DNA from 4 places in the Enterobacter sp. RHBSTW-00175 genome. Region 4 is predicted to be linked to each of the others. Evidence: predicted binding sites of a transcription regulator. Region 4 holds the regulator's gene; each other region holds the start of a gene.

Region 1 (4,964 bases), 1.2 Mb from region 4:
AGGCCTTTGTCGTTCAGTTCTTTGATAACGTAAGTGGTACGTGCTTCAGCATCCGGGTGGCCTGGTTCGCCTTTCAGCAGAACGAACTGGATCTGACCATCTTTGTTCAGGTCCCAGTTAGGGTTTGCCGCCCAGTGTTTAGCAATCAGATCGCCCTGGATAATACCGGACTCTTTAGAGTCAGTACCTACGTAAAACGCTTTGTCATAGCTGTCCAGCGCTTTACGAGAAGGTTCTTTGTTGAAGAAAACGATTGGCACATTCTGGCCACGCGCTTTCTCGATAACTGTGCCTGCCGCTGCTGGGTCAACCAGGTTGATTGCCAGTGCTTTCACGCCTTTCGCCAGCAGTACGTCGATCTGATCATTCTGCTTGGACTGGTCGTTCTGGGAGTCATTCATCAGCAGCTGAACGTCTGGCGCTGCTTTAGCATCTTTCTCGATAGCTTTACGAACAACAGACATGAAGTTGTCGTCGTATTTATAGATTGTCACACCAATACGGGTATCCGCAGCGTGCGCTGTTGCACCAAAAAGCATACTTGCCATAACAGCAGACAGAGTCAACACCTTCTTATTCATGGTATCTCCGGTTTTTTTATGCAGGGTAGTTCTTGTGAATAACGGTCGGCGGGCAGGTGTTAAAAAAACGTTACTGACAGCCGAAGTTCACTTATAAAATTTCTATCTTCCGTGTTCGGTAACGCTCCAGAAATGCGTTTTATTGGTTGTTTGCGGTACTTTGGCTATAGTGAAAGTGATTAATCACCGTTACATAGCGTTTCAGCTCCTAAAACGCTGACATCATAGTAAGCGCCTTGTTAAGATACTGTGAATTTACTCACAGATTGAAAACGGTTACATCGACCTACGTAATCAGTTAGTGATCGGAACCACAGTTTGCCGAATAGATACCGAATGGCGACGCACTAAAGTCGGCATGAAACAGTGTGTTGCCCCCGGATCCAACTGCCCTGCCGCGCCTTGTAACGCCAGCTCAGTCGCCAGTTTTGCCATTGAAGCAATCGGATATCGCACCGTGGTCAGCTGCGGATCGGTGTAACGCGCAATCGGGATATCATCAAAACCAATCAGCGACAAATGCTGTGGCACCGCAATTCCGTTGTCTTTCAGCGCCGTAAGCGCGCCCGCCGCCATGTTATCGTTGTAGGTAAAGACAGCAGAAAGGTGAAGATTGCGCCCCAGCAGTTCGACCATCGCCGCTTCCCCACCCTGCATATCAGGCGAGCCAGTACCCACCCAGCTTTCCAGAGGCGTAATGCCGTGCTCTTTCAGCGCCCTCTGCCACCCTTCGCGGCGCATAGCATCGTCTTCAATATGATGGTTGGATGCCAGAAAGCCGATACGCTGATGGCCATTGTTAATCAGCATCCGCGTGGCCATCATGGCACCGCTGACGTTATCCAGCCCGACACAACGGTGGGCGTAACCTGGAACAATTCGATTGATCAGCACCATACCAGGGATTTGTTCCATAAACCCTGCCAGCTCCTCATCACTCAAGGCTTTTGAGTGAACAATCAATGCGTTACATCGCTGGCGAATCAGAACTTCAATCGCATGACGCTCTTTTTCAGCCTCATGATAGCTATTGCCAATCAGCACATACTTCTGGTGCTGCTGCGCGACAACGTCGACCGCTTTGACCAGCGCGCCAAAGAATGAGTCAGATACATCCATCACCACCACACCAATGGTGTCACTTACCTGGGTGGCTAACGCCTGGGCATTGGCATTCGGCCTGTATCCCAGTTGCGTGACGGCTTTCATCACGGCTTCACGAGTTTCAGGGCTGACCAGCGCGCTGTTGTTCAGCACGCGCGAGACAGTAGCAACAGAAACGCCCGCCTGGCGGGCGACATCACGAATGGTGATCATATTCACCATCCTTAATAGGATTGCAGCAACTCACAGACACCCCCTGTGTTAAGCAAGGTGGCTATTTTGGCAGCGAGAGAAAGGGGACTACGTGAAGAAGCTCACACGGATGAAAACGTTTACATCCGTTTTGTTAATGATTGTGATCCAGATCGTTATCTGGATGTATTACTCAATGATACACCCGAAGCATGTGCGGTTAATTGCCGCCATAGCCATTCCAGTGGTCCCTGGCGGAAATAACGCAGCCAGATAACCGAAAACGCCACATTCACGACCCATACCGGAATAACAAACGCCAGCAGTTCGAGTCGGTCGAATTTCATAAACAGACCGAAACGATAGAAAAGCGTGGTGCAAATCAACGTTTGCAGTAAGTAATTGCTCAGCGCCATTCGCCCGACACAGGCAACGGCACTGACTAACCAGAAGCGACACAGCTGTGGCCAGAAGCCATAAATCAGCGCCGCATAGCCAACGGTCTGGAACGGTGCGCCAAGCTCGCGAGGCACCTGAAGCAGGAAGGCACACCAGCGGTAATTCCAGTCAAGATGCCACTGCATCACGATTGCCGGAACATTAATCAGCACACCAATCGCAACCAGCCCGGCCCCGACTCGACGATAATGGCGAAGGCTGAATTCGCCTTTCAGCCAGCCCGTTCGCATCAGCGAGGCGCCCATCAGCATCATTCCCGCCAGCTGCCAGCCATACTGCGCCCCCAGCGCCAGAAGATTGTCACCGAGCATATCTGCGCGGTTGCTTATTGCTTCCACGCCACCTTTCAGCTTCCAGAACTGTTCATACTGGAGGTTCGCCGCATCCGGGATCCACGAACGGTTGGTAGCGTCGCCCGAGATCATCCCCAGCAGTATCAGCACACCGATGCCCATGAGATACAGCATAACGCCGGTGTTAAAGAGGCTTTTCACGCTGTGCGCATCGCGGATCAGTCGCCAGCAGATTAAGCCGACTAATCCATAAGCCAGCAGAATATCGCCGTCCCAGAAAAGCAGGCCGTGGATAAAACCAAGAATAACTAACAGAGTCAGACGAGACTGTATCCAGCGCGTACCGCGCTTTAACAGCAACTGAAGACCGGCACCAAACAACAGCGCAAAGAGGGTGAGGAATTTGACCTGGGCGAAAAGATCGAGCAACGCCCACGTCCAGGCATCGCTACGGGTGATGTCACCGTACCACGCCGGGTTGAGATAAGCGGCCTTTGGCAAACCAAAGGCGCTGATATTAAGCAGCAGGATACCGAGAATGGCGACGCCGCGAACAAAATCGAGCGTGACATTTCGCTCCATGTACCCTGCCCTGCCTGATTAGTTGTGGTGACGCACCGCGCGCAGGAACTCCTGGCGAGTGTTCTGGCTGGATTTAAACAGGCCGCCCAGAGACGTAGTGGTGGTCGCACTGGTCGCATCACGAACGCCGCGCGCTTTCACACAATAGTGAACCGCATCAATAGACACCGCCACGTTATTGGTTCCCAGCAATGTTTGCAGCGCAGTCAGGATCTGTTGCGTCAGACGTTCCTGTACCTGCGGGCGCTGCGCAAAGAAGCGCACGATACGGTTGATTTTCGACAGACCAATAACCGTATCTTTCGGAATGTATGCCACGGTGGCTTTACCGTCGATAGTGACGAAGTGATGCTCGCAGGTGCTGGTCAGCGTAATGTCGCGAACCGTTACCATCTCATCAACCTTCATCTTATTTTCGATAACGGTGATTTTCGGGAAGTTAGCGTAGTCCAGGCCCGAGAAAATCTCATCGACATACATTTTCGCGATGCGGTGAGGGGTTTCCATCAGGCTGTCATCGCTCAGATCGAGATTCAGCAGTTGCATAATCTCGGTCATATGGCCGGAAATCAGACGTTTACGTGTTTCATTGTCCATCTCCTGAACGGGTGGACGCAGAGGCGTTTCAAGGCCGCGCGCAAGCAGGGCTTCATGAACCAGGGCAGCTTCTTTACTGAGTGATGACATTTTTTTCTCCCGCAGGTGTGGCTGTCTTCTGCCCTCGTTGTGGCAAAAGTGTGCGCTCATTGTGCGTGAGGCGGCGCACATAATCCAGTATTCACGACGATAATTATTGCAATTGCTGTTGCCTTTCGGCCTTGCGGTTCCAGACTAGCGCACCGCCGATAAACAGTGCAATACCCGCAAGCCCTAACGCAGGCTCCAGCTGATGCAAAAACCAGGTAGATAATGCCGAGGTCACAGGGCCAACAAGTTGCCCTACCGCATAGCCTGTGGTGAGCAGCCCAGCCATATAACGCGTATGCTGAGGTGCCAGTTCCCGGCCATACAAGAGGGAAAGCTGAACGGCGCACAGGAATCCACCGCCCACCAGCAATCCGCCCAACAATAAGCCCGTGATACCCGGCACCAGCCAGGCAGCCAGTACGCCGACACCCTGCAACCACAGAACAATGGCCAGCCTGCGATTAGAGGATGAGAAGTGACGTAACACAATGCTGAGCGCAATCCCCACCACGGACGCCGCGCCAAAGAGCGGCCAGACAAACTGTGCAAACAGGCTGCCCGGGAAACGCGCGACCGCCATTTGCGATAAAAATGTCGCCGGAAGGATATACCCGAAGCCCGCCAGGCTATAGCTCCAGACCAGACGCCGCAGATTGGTGGTCAGTACCAGAGGTTCAGGTGCCGTCTCCGGGCGGTGAAGCTGACCACCACGGGGAAGATAGCGCGCTACCAGCGTCACCAGGGTAAGCGCCAGGACGCCATAAATCTGCCACGCGGCCCCCGCCGGGATCGCCCTGCTCTGAATATAGACTGCCAGCAAGCCGCTGAGGGCAATACCCGCACCCGGTCCGGCAAACACCGCCGCGCTCAGCCCCGGTTTCCCCAGATATCCCAGCCGCTCGTTGGTCCACGCCGCAATCAGCACCATCGACCAGCCGCTCATACATCCGATAGCAAACCGCAGCACGCCGTGAACTATGGCGTTATCCGCAGCTGCCGAGAGCAACGTCAGTGCAACCGCGCCTGTAATCCCCACCCAGAGTCGCAACTCAACGAAACGGTGCGC
Region 2 (4,964 bases), 850 kb from region 4:
CAATCAAAAAGGCATACTCCAGCGCGACCCCTTCGTAGGATTTAAAACGCCCCGATTTCCCGCCGTGGCCGGAATCCATGTCCGTGCAGAGCAACAACAGATTATCGTCGGTTTTTAATTCGCGCAGCTTAGCTACCCATTTTGCCGGCTCCCAGTATTGTACCTGCGAGTCATGTAATCCGGTGGTCACCAGCAGATGCGGATAGGCTTTGGCCTCTACGTTGTCGTAAGGGCTGTACTCTTTCATGTAGCGGTAATAGGCTTCGTCCTGCGGATTGCCCCACTCTTCAAACTCACCGGTGGTCAGCGGGATGGATTCATCCAGCATCGTGGTTAATACATCGACAAACGGCACCTGGGCGACGATACCTTTAAAACGCTCGGGCCGCGCATTTATCACTGCCCCCATCAGCATTCCACCGGCACTCCCCCCCATACCGAAACAGAGCCCCGGATCGCCATAGCCCTGCTCTATCAACGCATCACAGACATCAAGATAGTCATTGAAGGTGTTTTTCTTTCTGAGGAATTTCCCCTCTTCATACCAGTGATGTCCCAGCTCACTGCCGCCACGCACATGTGCTATCGCAAAAACGAAACCTCGATCGAGGAGGCTTAGCCTGCTGCTGCTAAAATCGGCATCCATGCTGGCGCCATACGAGCCGTAACCGTAGACCAGCAATGGATTTTTGCCCTTACGAAAATGTTCAGGTCGATACACCAGCGATACCGGCACTTCCGCGCCATCCCGGGCTTTCACCCACAGGTGTTCACTGCGATAATTCTCCGACTCAAAACCGGCAACCGCAGCCTGTTTCAGCACCTGCCGCTGCCCGGTGTCCATATCCAGCTCGAACAGCGTGTCAGGTGTGGTCATTGACGAGTAGCCATAGCGAAGGCGAGACGATTCCGGTTCAGGGTTGAAGCCAATCCACGTCACATAGGCCGGGTCATCAAAGGCAATCCCCACCACTTCCCGCGTTTTACGATTGATCTGCCGCAGGCTGGTCAGCCCACGCTGGCGCTCTTCCACCACCAGCCAGTCAGTGAACAGCGTAAATCCTTCCAGCATCACCTGTTCGCGGGCCGGAATTAACACCTCCCATTTCAGCTCTTCGCGCACTTTGGTTTTATAAAGGCCGAAGTTTTTACCCTCGCGGTTTGAGCGCAGGTAAAAGCTGTGCTGGTAGTGATCCAGGCTGTACTCATGGTCTTTACGACGCGGCAGGAAGCACAAAGGCTGTGCGTCAGGAAGCTCCGCATCCAGCAGCAGTACTTCTGAGGTGGTCGCACTGGCAAGAGAGATGACGACATAATGACGGGATGTAGTTTTACTCAGGCTGACGTAAAAGGTTTCGTCTTTCTCTTCATACACCAGCTCATCCTGAACCGCAGATGTCCCAATGGTATGGCGCCAGACCTGGTAAGGCAGCAATGTCACCGCGTGTTTTTTAACGTAGTAGACCGTTTCGGAATCATTCGCCCAGACAAAATCCGGTGACACGTTGTCGAGCATTTCGGGATACCAGTTCCCGCTTTCAAGATTGCGAAAGCGCAGACCGTACTGCCGACGCGAAAGATAATCCTCGGCCAGCGCCATAATGGCGTTATCCGGCGAGATGGACATACCGCCCAGGGTATAAAATTCGCTGTGGGCAGCACGCTGATTGGCATCCAGCAGGATTTCCCAGTCGTCCCATTCTGCGCTCAGGGCAGACTGGCGTTGATACACCGGGTATTCGTTGCCGGGCTCGTAGATATGGCGATAGCGATAGCCATTTTTGGTCCAGGGCGCGGAGATATCGCGCTGCGGGATACGTTCCACCATTTCGGCTAATAGCCGGTCCTGAAGCGCCTGCTGGCTGGCCATAACCTTGCGGCCATAGTCATTTTCCTGGTGAAGATAGTCGAGAACCTCCGGGCGGGAACGTGAATCGTCCCGCAGCCAGTAATAGTTGTCTATGCGTGTATCGCCATGCGTGGTAATGGCGTGAGGCTCGCGTCGGGCTTTTGGTGACATGTTGTTTATTCGTTTTGGTTTTACACCTTATAAGGTTGGCAAAACACGCGCACGATGCAAGCGAAACATCGCCGTCAGCCCCGCAAGTTAGCCCTGAAATTCGAAAGCACAATTTCTTAAGCCCCTCATCGGGCCAGAGACAAGACAGACGCAAACGTTTTCGTTTATACTGCGCGCAACTTTTTCAGGGGGATTGTTATGATTCGTTTAGGAACTGCGCTGCGTCCGGCAGCCACCCGCGTAATGCTGCTGGGCTCGGGTGAACTGGGTAAAGAAGTCGCCATCGAGTGCCAGCGTTTAGGCGTGGAAGTGATTGCGGTCGACCGTTATGCCGATGCACCTGCCATGCATGTTGCCCATCGCTCACATGTGATAAATATGCTGGATGGCGATGCCCTGCGTGCACTGATTGCACAAGAAAAACCGGATTTTGTGGTGCCCGAAATCGAAGCCATTGCCACCGATACGCTGATTGCGCTTGAGCAGGAAGGCCAGCGCGTTGTGCCTTGTGCGAAAGCGGCAAAGCTCACCATGAATCGCGAAGGCATTCGCCGCCTGGCGGCAGAAGAGCTGGCTCTGCCGACCTCCAGCTACCGTTTTGCCGACAGCAAAGAGGCCTTTATCAACGCTGTGGAAGAGATTGGCTACCCGTGCATCATTAAGCCAGTGATGAGCTCTTCCGGCAAAGGACAAAGCTTTATCCGCGACAGCACCACGCTGGACAAGGCCTGGGATTACGCGCAACAAGGTGGCCGTGCAGGCGCCGGACGCGTGATTGTTGAAGGCGTGGTGAAGTTTGATTTCGAGATCACCCTTCTGACCGTCAGCGCTGTGGACGGTGTGCATTTCTGCGAAGCAATCGGCCATCGTCAGGAAGATGGCGATTATCGTGAATCCTGGCAGCCTCAACAGATGAGCGCACTGGCGCTGGAGCGTGCGCAGGATATCGCCCGCAAAGTGGTTCTGGCCCTGGGCGGTTATGGTCTGTTTGGCGTTGAGCTGTTTGTCTGTGGCGACGATGTGGTGTTCAGCGAAGTCTCCCCTCGTCCGCACGATACCGGGATGGTGACGTTAATTTCACAGGATCTCTCAGAGTTTGCCCTGCACGTCCGCGCATTCCTTGGCCTGCCAGTTGGCGGCATTCGTCAGTACGGCCCGGCAGCATCGGCGGTGATCCTGCCGCAATTGACCAGTCAGAACGTGACGTTTGATAACGTCAACGGTGCCGTTGGCGCAGGGTTGCAGGTACGTCTGTTTGGTAAGCCGGAAATCGACGGCACGCGCCGTCTTGGCGTGGCGCTAGCCACCGGTGATAACGTGGACGATGCCGTGGCAAGAGCCAAAGTAGCCGCGGCGAATATTATCGTCGCAGGATAAAAAAACGGGCCAAAAGGCCCGTTTTTTATTTCGCAGGCCGGGTTACCCGGCAAGCAAACTTACTGTTTCGCGCCTTCAACCGCTTCGCGAGCCAGTTTGGTGATGCGATCCCAGTCGCCCGCTTCCAGCGCATCCGCCGGAACCAGCCATGAACCACCGATGCACAGCACGCTTTTCAGCGCCAGGTAGTCACGGTAGTTCGCCGGTGAAATACCGCCAGTCGGGCAGAAACGAACCTGAGAGAATGGGCCAGCAATGGCCTGCAACGCTTTGGTGCCGCCGTTAGCTTCAGCCGGGAAGAATTTGAACTCTTTCAGACCGTAGTCCATGCCCAGCATCAGTTCAGAAACGGTGCTGATACCCGGGATCAAAGGAATGGTGCCTTCGGTAGCGGCTTTCAGCAGTGGCTCAGTCAGGCCAGGGCTGATAGCGAACTGCGCGCCTGCTTCAGTCACGTCAGCCAGCTGTTGTGGGTTCAGAACCGTGCCCGCACCGATAATTGCTTCCGGTACTTCTTTGGCGATCGCGCGGATCGCGTCCATTGCACAGGCAGTACGCAGGGTCACTTCCAGCACGCGAACACCGCCAGCAACCAGCGCTTTTGCCATAGGTACGGCGTGTTCCAGCTTATTCACCACGATTACCGGCACGACAGGGCCAGTTTTCAGGATTGCTTCTGCACTTGTTTTCCAGTTTTTCATCAGAGTTTCTCTCGCCAGATCGATAATTCAGGTCGTCTTAAAACGTAATACAGGTCGCACCCTGTTCCGCGCCGGAGAGTTTCTCGCGCAGCGCACTGAACATTTCGCGTCCGGTTCCCACGCGCGATGCGCTCAGGTCAGGAATATGCGGTTTACGGGCAGCAAGTTCAGCCTCATCCACCAGCAGGGTTAACTCGCCTGTCTGGCCATTGACGCGAATCATATCGCCGTCACGGACTTTCGCCAGCAATCCACCATCGTACGCTTCAGGCGTCACGTGGATTGCTGAAGGCACTTTACCTGAAGCACCAGAGAGGCGTCCATCGGTAACCAACGCAATTTTGAAACAGCGGTCCAATAATACACCAAGTGGCGGCATAAGTTTATGTAATTCTGGCATCCCGTTCGCTTTTGGCCCCTGATGGCGCACGACCACCACGCAATCCCTGTCGAGAAGACCGGCATCGAAGGCTGGTAAAACATCGTGCTGGCTTTCAAATACCACAGCCGGAGCTTCGATAATCTGGTTCTCTTCCGGTACGGCAGAGGTTTTCATTACCGCGCGCCCCAGGTTGCCGCTCAGCACTTTTGTGCCACCGTGACGGGAGAACGGGGTATCGAAGGTTGCGATAACCTGTGCGTCCAGGGAGGCAGTCGCCCCATCACGCCAGTCCAGTTCACCATTGTTCAGCCACGGCTCCATGGTGTAACGCTGCAAGCCAAAGCCTGCCACCGTATTCACATCTTCATGTAGCAAGCCGCCTTTGAGCAGTTCACGCATCAGCACCGGTACGCCGCCAGCCGCCTGGAAGTGGTTAATGTCTGCCGGGCCATTCGGGTACAGACGCGCCATCAGCGGCACAACG
Region 3 (4,964 bases), 2.1 Mb from region 4:
ACATCCTGGCTGTCTGTGCCTTCCCACATCGTTTCCCACTTAACCATGACTTTGGGACCTTAGCTGGCGGTCTGGGTTGTTTCCCTCTTCACGACGGACGTTAGCACCCGCCGTGTGTCTCCCGTGATAACATTCTTCGGTATTCGTAGTTTGCATCGGGTTGGTAAGCCGGGATGGCCCCCTAGCCGAAACAGTGCTCTACCCCCGAAGATGAGTTCACGAGGCGCTACCTAAATAGCTTTCGGGGAGAACCAGCTATCTCCCGGTTTGATTGGCCTTTCACCCCCAGCCACAAGTCATCCGCTAATTTTTCAACATTAGTCGGTTCGGTCCTCCAGTTAGTGTTACCCAACCTTCAACCTGCCCATGGCTAGATCACCGGGTTTCGGGTCTATACCCTGCAACTTAACGCCCAGTTAAGACTCGGTTTCCCTTCGGCTCCCCTATACGGTTAACCTTGCTACAGAATATAAGTCGCTGACCCATTATACAAAAGGTACGCAGTCACACCACGAAGGTGCTCCCACTGCTTGTACGTACACGGTTTCAGGTTCTTTTTCACTCCCCTCGCCGGGGTTCTTTTCGCCTTTCCCTCACGGTACTGGTTCACTATCGGTCAGTCAGGAGTATTTAGCCTTGGAGGATGGTCCCCCCATATTCAGACAGGATACCACGTGTCCCGCCCTACTCTTCGAGTTCACAACCTGTGTGCTTTCGTGTACGGGGCTATCACCCTGTATCGCCGGACTTTCCAGACCGTTCCACTAACACACAAGCTGATTCAGACTCTGGGCTGCTCCCCGTTCGCTCGCCGCTACTGGGGGAATCTCGGTTGATTTCTTTTCCTCGGGGTACTTAGATGTTTCAGTTCCCCCGGTTCGCTTCGTTAAGCTATGTATTCACTTAACGATAGTGTGTCGGAACACACTGGGTTTCCCCATTCGGAAATCGCCGGGTCAAAGGTTCATATCACCTCGCCGGCGCTTATCGCAGATTAGCACGTCCTTCATCGCCTCTGACTGCCAGGGCATCCACCGTGTACGCTTAGTCGCTTAACCTCACAACCCGAAGATGTTTCTTTCGATTCATCATCAAATTGCGAAAATTTGAGAGACTCGAACACACCACTTAAGGTGTGTCGTTTCAATTTTCAGCTTGATCCAGATTTTTAAAGAGCAAATATCTCAAACATGACTCGCTGAGTCAGTTTTGAGATACGGGGGTCGGCGACTTTCACTCACAAACCAGCAAGTGGCGTCCCCTAGGGGATTCGAACCCCTGTTACCGCCGTGAAAGGGCGGTGTCCTGGGCCTCTAGACGAAGGGGACACTGAAGTCTGCTTCGGCAAGACGCCTTGCTATTTACTTTTCATCAGACAATCTGTGTGAGCACTACAAAGGCAGGTTCTTTAAGGTAAGGAGGTGATCCAACCGCAGGTTCCCCTACGGTTACCTTGTTACGACTTCACCCCAGTCATGAATCACAAAGTGGTAAGCGCCCTCCCGAAGGTTAAGCTACCTACTTCTTTTGCAACCCACTCCCATGGTGTGACGGGCGGTGTGTACAAGGCCCGGGAACGTATTCACCGTAGCATTCTGATCTACGATTACTAGCGATTCCGACTTCATGGAGTCGAGTTGCAGACTCCAATCCGGACTACGACATACTTTATGAGGTCCGCTTGCTCTCGCGAGGTCGCTTCTCTTTGTATATGCCATTGTAGCACGTGTGTAGCCCTACTCGTAAGGGCCATGATGACTTGACGTCATCCCCACCTTCCTCCAGTTTATCACTGGCAGTCTCCTTTGAGTTCCCGGCCGAACCGCTGGCAACAAAGGATAAGGGTTGCGCTCGTTGCGGGACTTAACCCAACATTTCACAACACGAGCTGACGACAGCCATGCAGCACCTGTCTCAGAGTTCCCGAAGGCACCAATCCATCTCTGGAAAGTTCTCTGGATGTCAAGAGTAGGTAAGGTTCTTCGCGTTGCATCGAATTAAACCACATGCTCCACCGCTTGTGCGGGCCCCCGTCAATTCATTTGAGTTTTAACCTTGCGGCCGTACTCCCCAGGCGGTCGACTTAACGCGTTAGCTCCGGAAGCCACTCCTCAAGGGAACAACCTCCAAGTCGACATCGTTTACGGCGTGGACTACCAGGGTATCTAATCCTGTTTGCTCCCCACGCTTTCGCACCTGAGCGTCAGTCTTTGTCCAGGGGGCCGCCTTCGCCACCGGTATTCCTCCAGATCTCTACGCATTTCACCGCTACACCTGGAATTCTACCCCCCTCTACAAGACTCTAGCCTGCCAGTTTCGAATGCAGTTCCCAGGTTGAGCCCGGGGATTTCACATCCGACTTGACAGACCGCCTGCGTGCGCTTTACGCCCAGTAATTCCGATTAACGCTTGCACCCTCCGTATTACCGCGGCTGCTGGCACGGAGTTAGCCGGTGCTTCTTCTGCGAGTAACGTCAATCACCAAGGTTATTAACCTTAATGCCTTCCTCCTCGCTGAAAGTACTTTACAACCCGAAGGCCTTCTTCATACACGCGGCATGGCTGCATCAGGCTTGCGCCCATTGTGCAATATTCCCCACTGCTGCCTCCCGTAGGAGTCTGGACCGTGTCTCAGTTCCAGTGTGGCTGGTCATCCTCTCAGACCAGCTAGGGATCGTCGCCTAGGTGAGCCGTTACCCCACCTACTAGCTAATCCCATCTGGGCACATCTGATGGCAAGAGGCCCGAAGGTCCCCCTCTTTGGTCTTGCGACGTTATGCGGTATTAGCTACCGTTTCCAGTAGTTATCCCCCTCCATCAGGCAGTTTCCCAGACATTACTCACCCGTCCGCCGCTCGTCACCCAGGAGCAAGCTCCCTGTGTTACCGCTCGACTTGCATGTGTTAGGCCTGCCGCCAGCGTTCAATCTGAGCCATGATCAAACTCTTCAATTTAAGTTTGATGCTCGTGAATTAAACTTCGTAATGAATTACGTATGTTCACTCAGAGACTTGGTATTCATTTTTCGTCTTGCGACGTTAAGAATCCATGTCACTTTGAGTGCCCACACAGATTGTCTGATAAATTGTTAAAGAGCAGTGCAACGTGGCTTTCAGCTCACCGTTGCGAGGTGGCGTATATTACGCTTTCCTCTTTCAGAGTCAACCCGTTATTTCAGGATTTTTTCTCTTCAACCGACCGCGTTGTTTGTGAAGTGATTCACATCCGCCGTGTCGATGGAGGCGCATTATAGGGAGTTCTCCGCAGGCCGCAATAGAAAAATTGCAGAAAAATGACTGACTGCTGCATTCCACAGCAAAACCCCGCCTTATACCTTTTTACACACAGACTTATCCACAATACTACGAAAAAGTGAAAATTCGCGAGCGTTGCGCAAACGTTTTCGTTAAAATGCTCGCGCCTGACAAGGATGTCCCGTTAGGGGTGTTAGCTGAGTTTTTTTGTGGAAAATTCATCTAACGCTCACTGTAATCGTGAAATCCAGGGGATTTACCATGCAACAACGTCGTCCAATCCGCCGCGCTCTGCTCAGTGTTTCTGATAAAGCCGGTATCGTCGAATTCGCTCAGGCACTTTCTGCACGTGGTGTAGAGCTGCTTTCTACTGGCGGAACTGCTCGCCTGTTAGCAGATAAAGGCTTGCCGGTTACCGAAGTGTCCGATTACACCGGTTTCCCGGAAATGATGGATGGACGCGTGAAAACTCTGCACCCGAAAGTGCATGGCGGCATCCTTGGCCGTCGCGGCCAGGATGACGGTATTATGGAACAACATGATATTGCGCCGATCGACATGGTTGTTGTTAACCTCTACCCATTTGCCCAGACCGTTGCCCGCGAAGGCTGCTCTCTGGAAGATGCAGTAGAGAATATTGATATCGGTGGCCCAACCATGGTGCGCTCCGCTGCCAAGAACCATAAAGATGTTGCCATCGTGGTTAAGAGCAACGACTACGCTGCTATTATTAATGAGATGGATGCCAACGAAGGCTCCCTGACTCTGGATACGCGTTTCGACCTCGCCATTAAAGCTTTCGAACACACCGCCGCTTACGACAGCATGATCGCCAACTACTTCGGTAGCCTGGTGCCAGCTTATCATGGCGAAAGCCGTGAGCCGTCTGGTCGCTTCCCACGTACCCTGAACCTGAACTTCATTAAGAAGCAGGATATGCGTTACGGTGAGAACAGCCACCAGCAGGCTGCCTTCTATATAGAAGAAGAAGTAAAAGAAGCATCTGTGGCGACTGCACAGCAGGTTCAGGGCAAAGCGCTCTCTTATAACAACATTGCCGACACCGATGCCGCGCTGGAATGTGTGAAAGAGTTCAGCGAGCCAGCCTGCGTTATTGTGAAGCACGCAAACCCATGCGGCGTGGCGGTAAGCACCTCTATTCTGGATGCCTACGATCGCGCTTATAAAACTGACCCGACCTCTGCATTCGGCGGCATTATTGCTTTCAACCGCGAACTGGATGCTGAAACCGCACAGGCCATCATCTCCCGTCAGTTTGTTGAAGTGATCATCGCGCCATCTGCCACGGAAGAAGCCCTGAAAATCACCGCCGCAAAACAGAACGTGCGCGTGCTGGTTTGCGGTCAGTGGGCTGAGCGCGTATCAGGCCTGGACTTCAAACGCGTGAACGGCGGCCTGCTGGTTCAGGATCGCGATCTGGGTATGGTCACGGCGGGTGATCTGCGCGTTGTAACTAAGCGCCAGCCAACCGAGCAGGAACTGCGTGATGCGCTGTTCTGCTGGAAAGTGGCGAAGTTCGTGAAATCCAACGCCATTGTTTATGCAAAAGAGAACATGACCATCGGAATAGGCGCAGGCCAGATGAGCCGCGTTTATTCTGCCAAAATCGCCGGCATCAAAGCAGGTGACGAAGGTCTGGAAGTGAAAGGCTCCGCCATGGCGTCTGACGCCTTCTTCCCGTTCCGTGAC
Region 4 (4,964 bases):
TCGCGTACCCACAACATCCCAAGACAGCCTACGGCAAAAATTGCCAGACCCAGTAACAGCACTGGTTTACGACCAAAACGGTCGGAGAGCGGCCCCCACAGCAGTTGTGCAAAGGCAAAACCGGCGAGGAACAAACTCAGGCTGGCGCTAATGGCCGCGGCAGGCGTTTGCAAATCTTCCTGCATTGCAGCGAATGCGGGTAAGTACATATCGGTAGCTAAAAAGCCCAGCACGCTTAAGCCGCCGAGCCAGACTAGAAAACCTTTCCTGGGTTGCATTGTTTTATTCTCCTTAAGGAGGCAGGGTACGTTGGCGCAGAGTGTAGGGAGTGCAAAGCGGCTTGTGAAACGCTAATATTTGGCGGGTGCATTCAAATTTTTTGCAGGCAGAAAATGTGGTCAGATTATTCTCTTGAAGTTGTGGATGCTGTCGCCCGTAACGGCAGCTTCAGCGGAGCCGCGCAGGAACTACACCGCGTCCCCTCGGCCATTAGCTACACGGTGCGTCAGCTTGAGGAGTGGCTGGCCGTTCCGCTGTTTGAACGCCGCCATCGCGACGTGGAGTTAACGCCTGCCGGGGCGTGGTTTTTGAAAGAAGGGCGTTCTGTTATCAAAAAAATGCAGATCACTCGTGAACAGTGTCAGCAGATTGCTAATGGCTGGCGAGGTCATCTTTCTATTGCGGTGGATAACATCGTAAAACCCGAACGTACCCGGCAGATGATTGTCGATTTTTATCGCCACTTCTCCGATGTCGAGCTGCGGGTATCGCAGGAAGTCTTTAACGGTGTCTGGGATGCGCTGGCAGATGGCAGGGCAGAGATGGCGATCGGCGCAACACAGGCCATACCCGTTGGGGGACGTTACGCATTTCGCGATATGGGAATGTTAAGCTGGAAATGCGTGGTGGCAAGCGATCACCCGCTGGCGGCAATGGCAGGGCCGTTAAGCGATGATACCCTGCGTAACTGGCCATCGCTGGTACTGGAAGATACGTCACGCTCGTTACCCAAGCGTGTGACCTGGCTTCTGGATAACCAGCGACGGGTGATTGCGCCCGACTGGGAATCCTCCGCGACCTGCCTTTCTGCCGGGTTGTGTGTGGCAATGGTGCCGGTCCATTTTGCCAGACCACGAATCGATGCCGGGGAGTGGGTTGCCCTTGAGCTTGAAAACCCATTCCCGGACGCGGCCTGTTGTCTGACCTGGCAGCAAAGTGACGTATCGCCCGCGATGGCCTGGCTGCTGGATTACCTGGGGGACAGTGAAACGCTGAACAGGGAGTGGTTACGGGAGCCAGATTAACTGGCTCCGTACACGATTAACGGCGGTAGTCGCGGAAAGGACCGTCCGCCACGGAGCGACGTTCGATAAGACGCGGGTGGACTTCAATTGACTGCGACTCTTCACGTTTGTTAACGATCCTGTCCATCAGCATGTTGAAGGCTGTTTCACCCAGAGAATCTTTCGGTTGATGAATAGTGGTCAGCGCCGGGGTGAAGAAACGCGCGTTGCGCACGTTGTCATACCCGATCACAGAAATATCCTGCGGTACGCGCAGACCCAGCTCATCGGCAGCACAAAGCGCACCCATCGCCATAATATCGCCACCGCAGAAGACAGCAGTCGGACGATGCGGCTGGGAGACTATTTGCTGCATTGCGCGGTAACCGGATTCAGGCTCAAAGTCACCCTGAACAATCCAGTTTTCTGGAACGGTGATCAGTGCTTCTTCCATGGCTTTCATAAATCCGGCCAGGCGGCCTGCACCGGTGTTGCGCTCCAGTGGACCTGGAATCACGCCAATCTCGCGGTGACCCCGTTCTACCAGATAACGACCGGCCATGTAACCGCCTTCAAAGGCGTTATCGATTACTGAGTCAGTAAAATCGGCGTGCGCTTCACCCCAGTCCATCACCACCATTGGGATGTGACGGTACTCTTCCAGCATGGAGAGCACAGAATCCGGGTATTCGGAACACATGACCAGCAGGCCATCCACGCGTTTTTGCGCCATCATTGACAGATAAGCGCGCTGTTTCTCATGGTTGTTCCATGCGTTACCCAGGATCAGGGTATAGCCTTTCTGGAAGCAGTTTTTCTCGACCGCCTCGATTATCTCTGCGAAATATGCAGCTTCGCTGCTGGTGGCCAGCAAACCAATGGATTTGGTGTGATTAACTTTAAGGCTACGTGCGACCGCGCTTGGCGAATAGTGCAGTTCTTTGATCGCCGCCCAGACGGCATTACGCGTCTCTTCCGCTACAAAACGGGTTTTGTTAATTACATGTGATACGGTTGTAGTGGAAACGTTTGCGCGTTTTGCCACGTCTTTAATTGTTGCCATTAAATGTCACTCCAGACCATATCCTAAGCTCCTGAAAAACTTGAAGGTAAACGTTTGCCTTCTCTCACCCTTATCACGCAATCTGGAATTGCGACACGCCGGGAAAACGACACAGGACGTCAGGAGGGGGTCAATGGCCGGTACGCTAATAAATTTAGCGTGGAATTTTGTCCTATCTTGATGAAAAGGGGAAGAGCAAAAGTGGATATCAGTTTAAATCCAAGAAGATTTTTGACGTAAACTGTGTAAAAATGAGCAAGCTCACTTTTCGTAAGGTGATTAAAAGGAGAAAAATTGATGAGTACCGATCTTAAGTTTTCGCTGACGACCACCGTTATCGTGCTGGCACTGATTGTTGCAGCTGGTCTGACGGCTGTATTGCACTGATTTACGCGGGGGGAGAGTTCTCTCCCTCCACATTCCTCGCTGATTGTTACTTCTCCGGCAATAATCTTTTGCCAAATTGTTAACTTCTCATTTTTTGTGATTGGTGTCATGCTTTTTGCTTCTTTGTTCTGTGTCGCGGTACGACACGGCATCCGGAGTTGACTCATGAAAATCAATTATCCTCTGCTGGCCCTGGCGATTGGCGCTTTTGGGATTGGCACCACCGAATTTTCCCCGATGGGGTTATTGCCTGTTATCGCCCGGGGTGTAGACGTCTCTATCCCGGCGGCCGGTATGCTGATTAGCGCCTACGCGATTGGCGTGATGGTAGGGGCACCGTTAATGACGTTGCTGCTTTCACACCGTGCGCGCCGTAATGCGCTGATTTTCCTGATGGCTATTTTTACCCTGGGGAATGTGCTTTCCGCGCTTTCACCGGATTACACCACGCTGATGTTGTCACGTATCCTGACCAGCCTTAACCACGGTGCCTTCTTCGGACTGGGCTCGGTGGTTGCAGCAAGCGTTGTACCTAAACATAAGCAGGCCAGCGCCGTGGCAACCATGTTTATGGGTCTGACCATTGCCAACATCGGCGGTGTACCTGCGGCCACGTGGCTGGGTGAAGCGATCGGCTGGCGTATGTCGTTCCTGGCAACCGCTGCACTGGGCGTGATTGCTATGGTCGCACTGTTCTTCTCGTTGCCAAAAGGCAGCGCAGGCGAACGCCCTGATGTACGCAAAGAGCTGTCCGTGCTGGTTCGTCCTCAGGTATTGTCTGCACTGCTGACCACCGTGCTGGGGGCTGGGGCGATGTTCACGCTCTATACCTATATTTCGCCCGTGCTGCACGACATTACTCATGCCACGCCGGTCTTTATTACCGCGATGCTGGTGCTGATTGGCGTAGGGTTCTCTATCGGTAACTACCTGGGCGGTAAGCTGGCAGACCGTTCCGTGAGTGGCACGCTGAAAGGCTTCTTAACGCTGCTGATTGTCATCATGGTGGCCATTCCGTGGCTGGCGCGTAACGAAATTGGCGCAGCCATTGCGATGGTGGTATGGGGTGCGGCGACCTTTGCCGTGGTTCCGCCGTTGCAGATGCGGGTAATGCGTGTGGCGCATGAAGCGCCAGGACTCTCTTCATCCGTGAATATTGGTGCGTTTAACCTGGGTAATGCACTGGGCGCTGCGGCCGGCGGTGCGGTGATTTCGGGTGGCCTGGGGTACAGCTTTGTGCCGGTAATGGGGGCGATTATTGCGGCTCTGGGGTTACTGCTGGTACTGATGTCGGGTCGTAAACAGCCAGAAACGGCCTGCGCGGCTGAATAATCATAACGCAGAAGGGCGAACCCTTCTGCGTGTCTCTTACGCTGCGAGGTTCTTCGCAACAAATTCCCAGTTAACCAGCGCCCAGAAATGCTCCAGGTAGTTCGGGCGTGCGTTACGGTAATCGATGTAGTAAGCATGTTCCCACACATCGACGGTCATCAGCGGGGTTGCGCTGGTGGTCAGCGGTGTACCCGCGTTGGATGTTGATACGATAGCCAGTTTGCCATCGGCTTCTTTCACAAGCCAGGTCCAGCCAGATCCAAAGTTTTTAATTGCTGCGTCAGTGAATTTCGCTTTGAAATCAGCAAAGCTGCCGAACGAGGTATTGATGGCTGCGGCCAGTTCACTGGTGGGTTCTCCGCCTGCATTAGGTGCCAGGCAGTGCCAGTAAAACGTGTGGTTCCAGACCTGAGCGGCGTTGTTAAACACGCCACCTTCTGAGCTACGCACGATCTCTTCCAGCGTTTTGCCTTCAAAGTCAGTGCCTTTGATCAGGTTGTTCAGGTTGGTGACATACGTCTGGTGATGTTTGCCGTAGTGATATTCCAGGGTTTCCACGGAAATGTGTGGAGCCAGGGCGTCTTTTGCATACGGTAGTGCAGGTAATTCGAACGACATTGCTTCTCTCCTTATTATTTTTTACGTTGCCAATAACCATAAAGACAACAGGGATAGAGTAGCAAATTGAAAGGGTATGCAAAAGAGGAACTTACCCCGCCGCAGACGCGGCAGGGCAAGGATTAACGGATGGTTTTCGGGGTCATCACACGGCGTGCACCAACGTAGTGGCGTACCCAGTAATCTTCGCTCAGAGAGGTGATTTGAATGTCCTGGCCGCTACGTGGCGACTGGATGAATTTCCCGTTGCCAACGTAAACACCCACGTGGTCGGCCATGCC

Evidence for each region. The regulator PurR, encoded in region 4, represses purine synthesis genes. The targets are predictions, from matches to a motif close to CANGCAAACGTTTGCNTG.
Region 1: the regulator PurR is predicted to act here: its motif matches at 2,007-2,024, upstream of galS (HTH-type transcriptional regulator GalS).
Region 2: the regulator PurR is predicted to act here: its motif matches at 2,168-2,185, upstream of purT (formate-dependent phosphoribosylglycinamide formyltransferase).
Region 3: the regulator PurR is predicted to act here: its motif matches at 3,391-3,408, upstream of purH (bifunctional phosphoribosylaminoimidazolecarboxamide formyltransferase/IMP cyclohydrolase).

The regions. Positions count from the first base shown of each region.
Region 1 is NZ_CP055930.1:276,534-281,497, forward strand. It holds gene mglB (galactose/glucose ABC transporter substrate-binding protein MglB) at 1-581, opposite strand, end outside; gene galS (HTH-type transcriptional regulator GalS) at 876-1,898, opposite strand; gene yeiB (DUF418 domain-containing protein YeiB) at 2,054-3,211, opposite strand; gene folE (GTP cyclohydrolase I FolE) at 3,230-3,898, opposite strand; gene HV107_RS01305 (YbfB/YjiJ family MFS transporter) at 4,002-4,964, opposite strand, start outside.
Region 2 is NZ_CP055930.1:5,300,060-5,305,023, forward strand. It holds gene ptrB (oligopeptidase B) at 1-2,020, opposite strand, end outside; gene purT (formate-dependent phosphoribosylglycinamide formyltransferase) at 2,219-3,397, shown strand; gene kdgA (bifunctional 4-hydroxy-2-oxoglutarate aldolase/2-dehydro-3-deoxy-phosphogluconate aldolase) at 3,457-4,098, opposite strand; gene edd (phosphogluconate dehydratase) at 4,136-4,964, opposite strand, start outside.
Region 3 is NZ_CP055930.1:2,392,439-2,397,402, reverse strand. It holds rRNA gene HV107_RS11350 (23S ribosomal RNA) at 1-1,058, opposite strand, end outside; tRNA gene HV107_RS11345 (tRNA-Glu) at 1,253-1,328, opposite strand; rRNA gene HV107_RS11340 (16S ribosomal RNA) at 1,415-2,954, opposite strand; gene purH (bifunctional phosphoribosylaminoimidazolecarboxamide formyltransferase/IMP cyclohydrolase) at 3,516-4,964, shown strand, end outside.
Region 4 is NZ_CP055930.1:4,454,658-4,459,621, forward strand. It holds gene punC (purine nucleoside transporter PunC) at 1-278, opposite strand, end outside; gene punR (DNA-binding transcriptional activator PunR) at 393-1,304, shown strand; gene purR (HTH-type transcriptional repressor PurR) at 1,321-2,346, opposite strand; gene HV107_RS21565 (YnhF family membrane protein) at 2,644-2,733, shown strand; gene HV107_RS21570 (MFS transporter) at 2,899-4,065, shown strand; gene sodB (superoxide dismutase [Fe]) at 4,102-4,683, opposite strand; gene HV107_RS21580 (C40 family peptidase) at 4,806-4,964, opposite strand, start outside.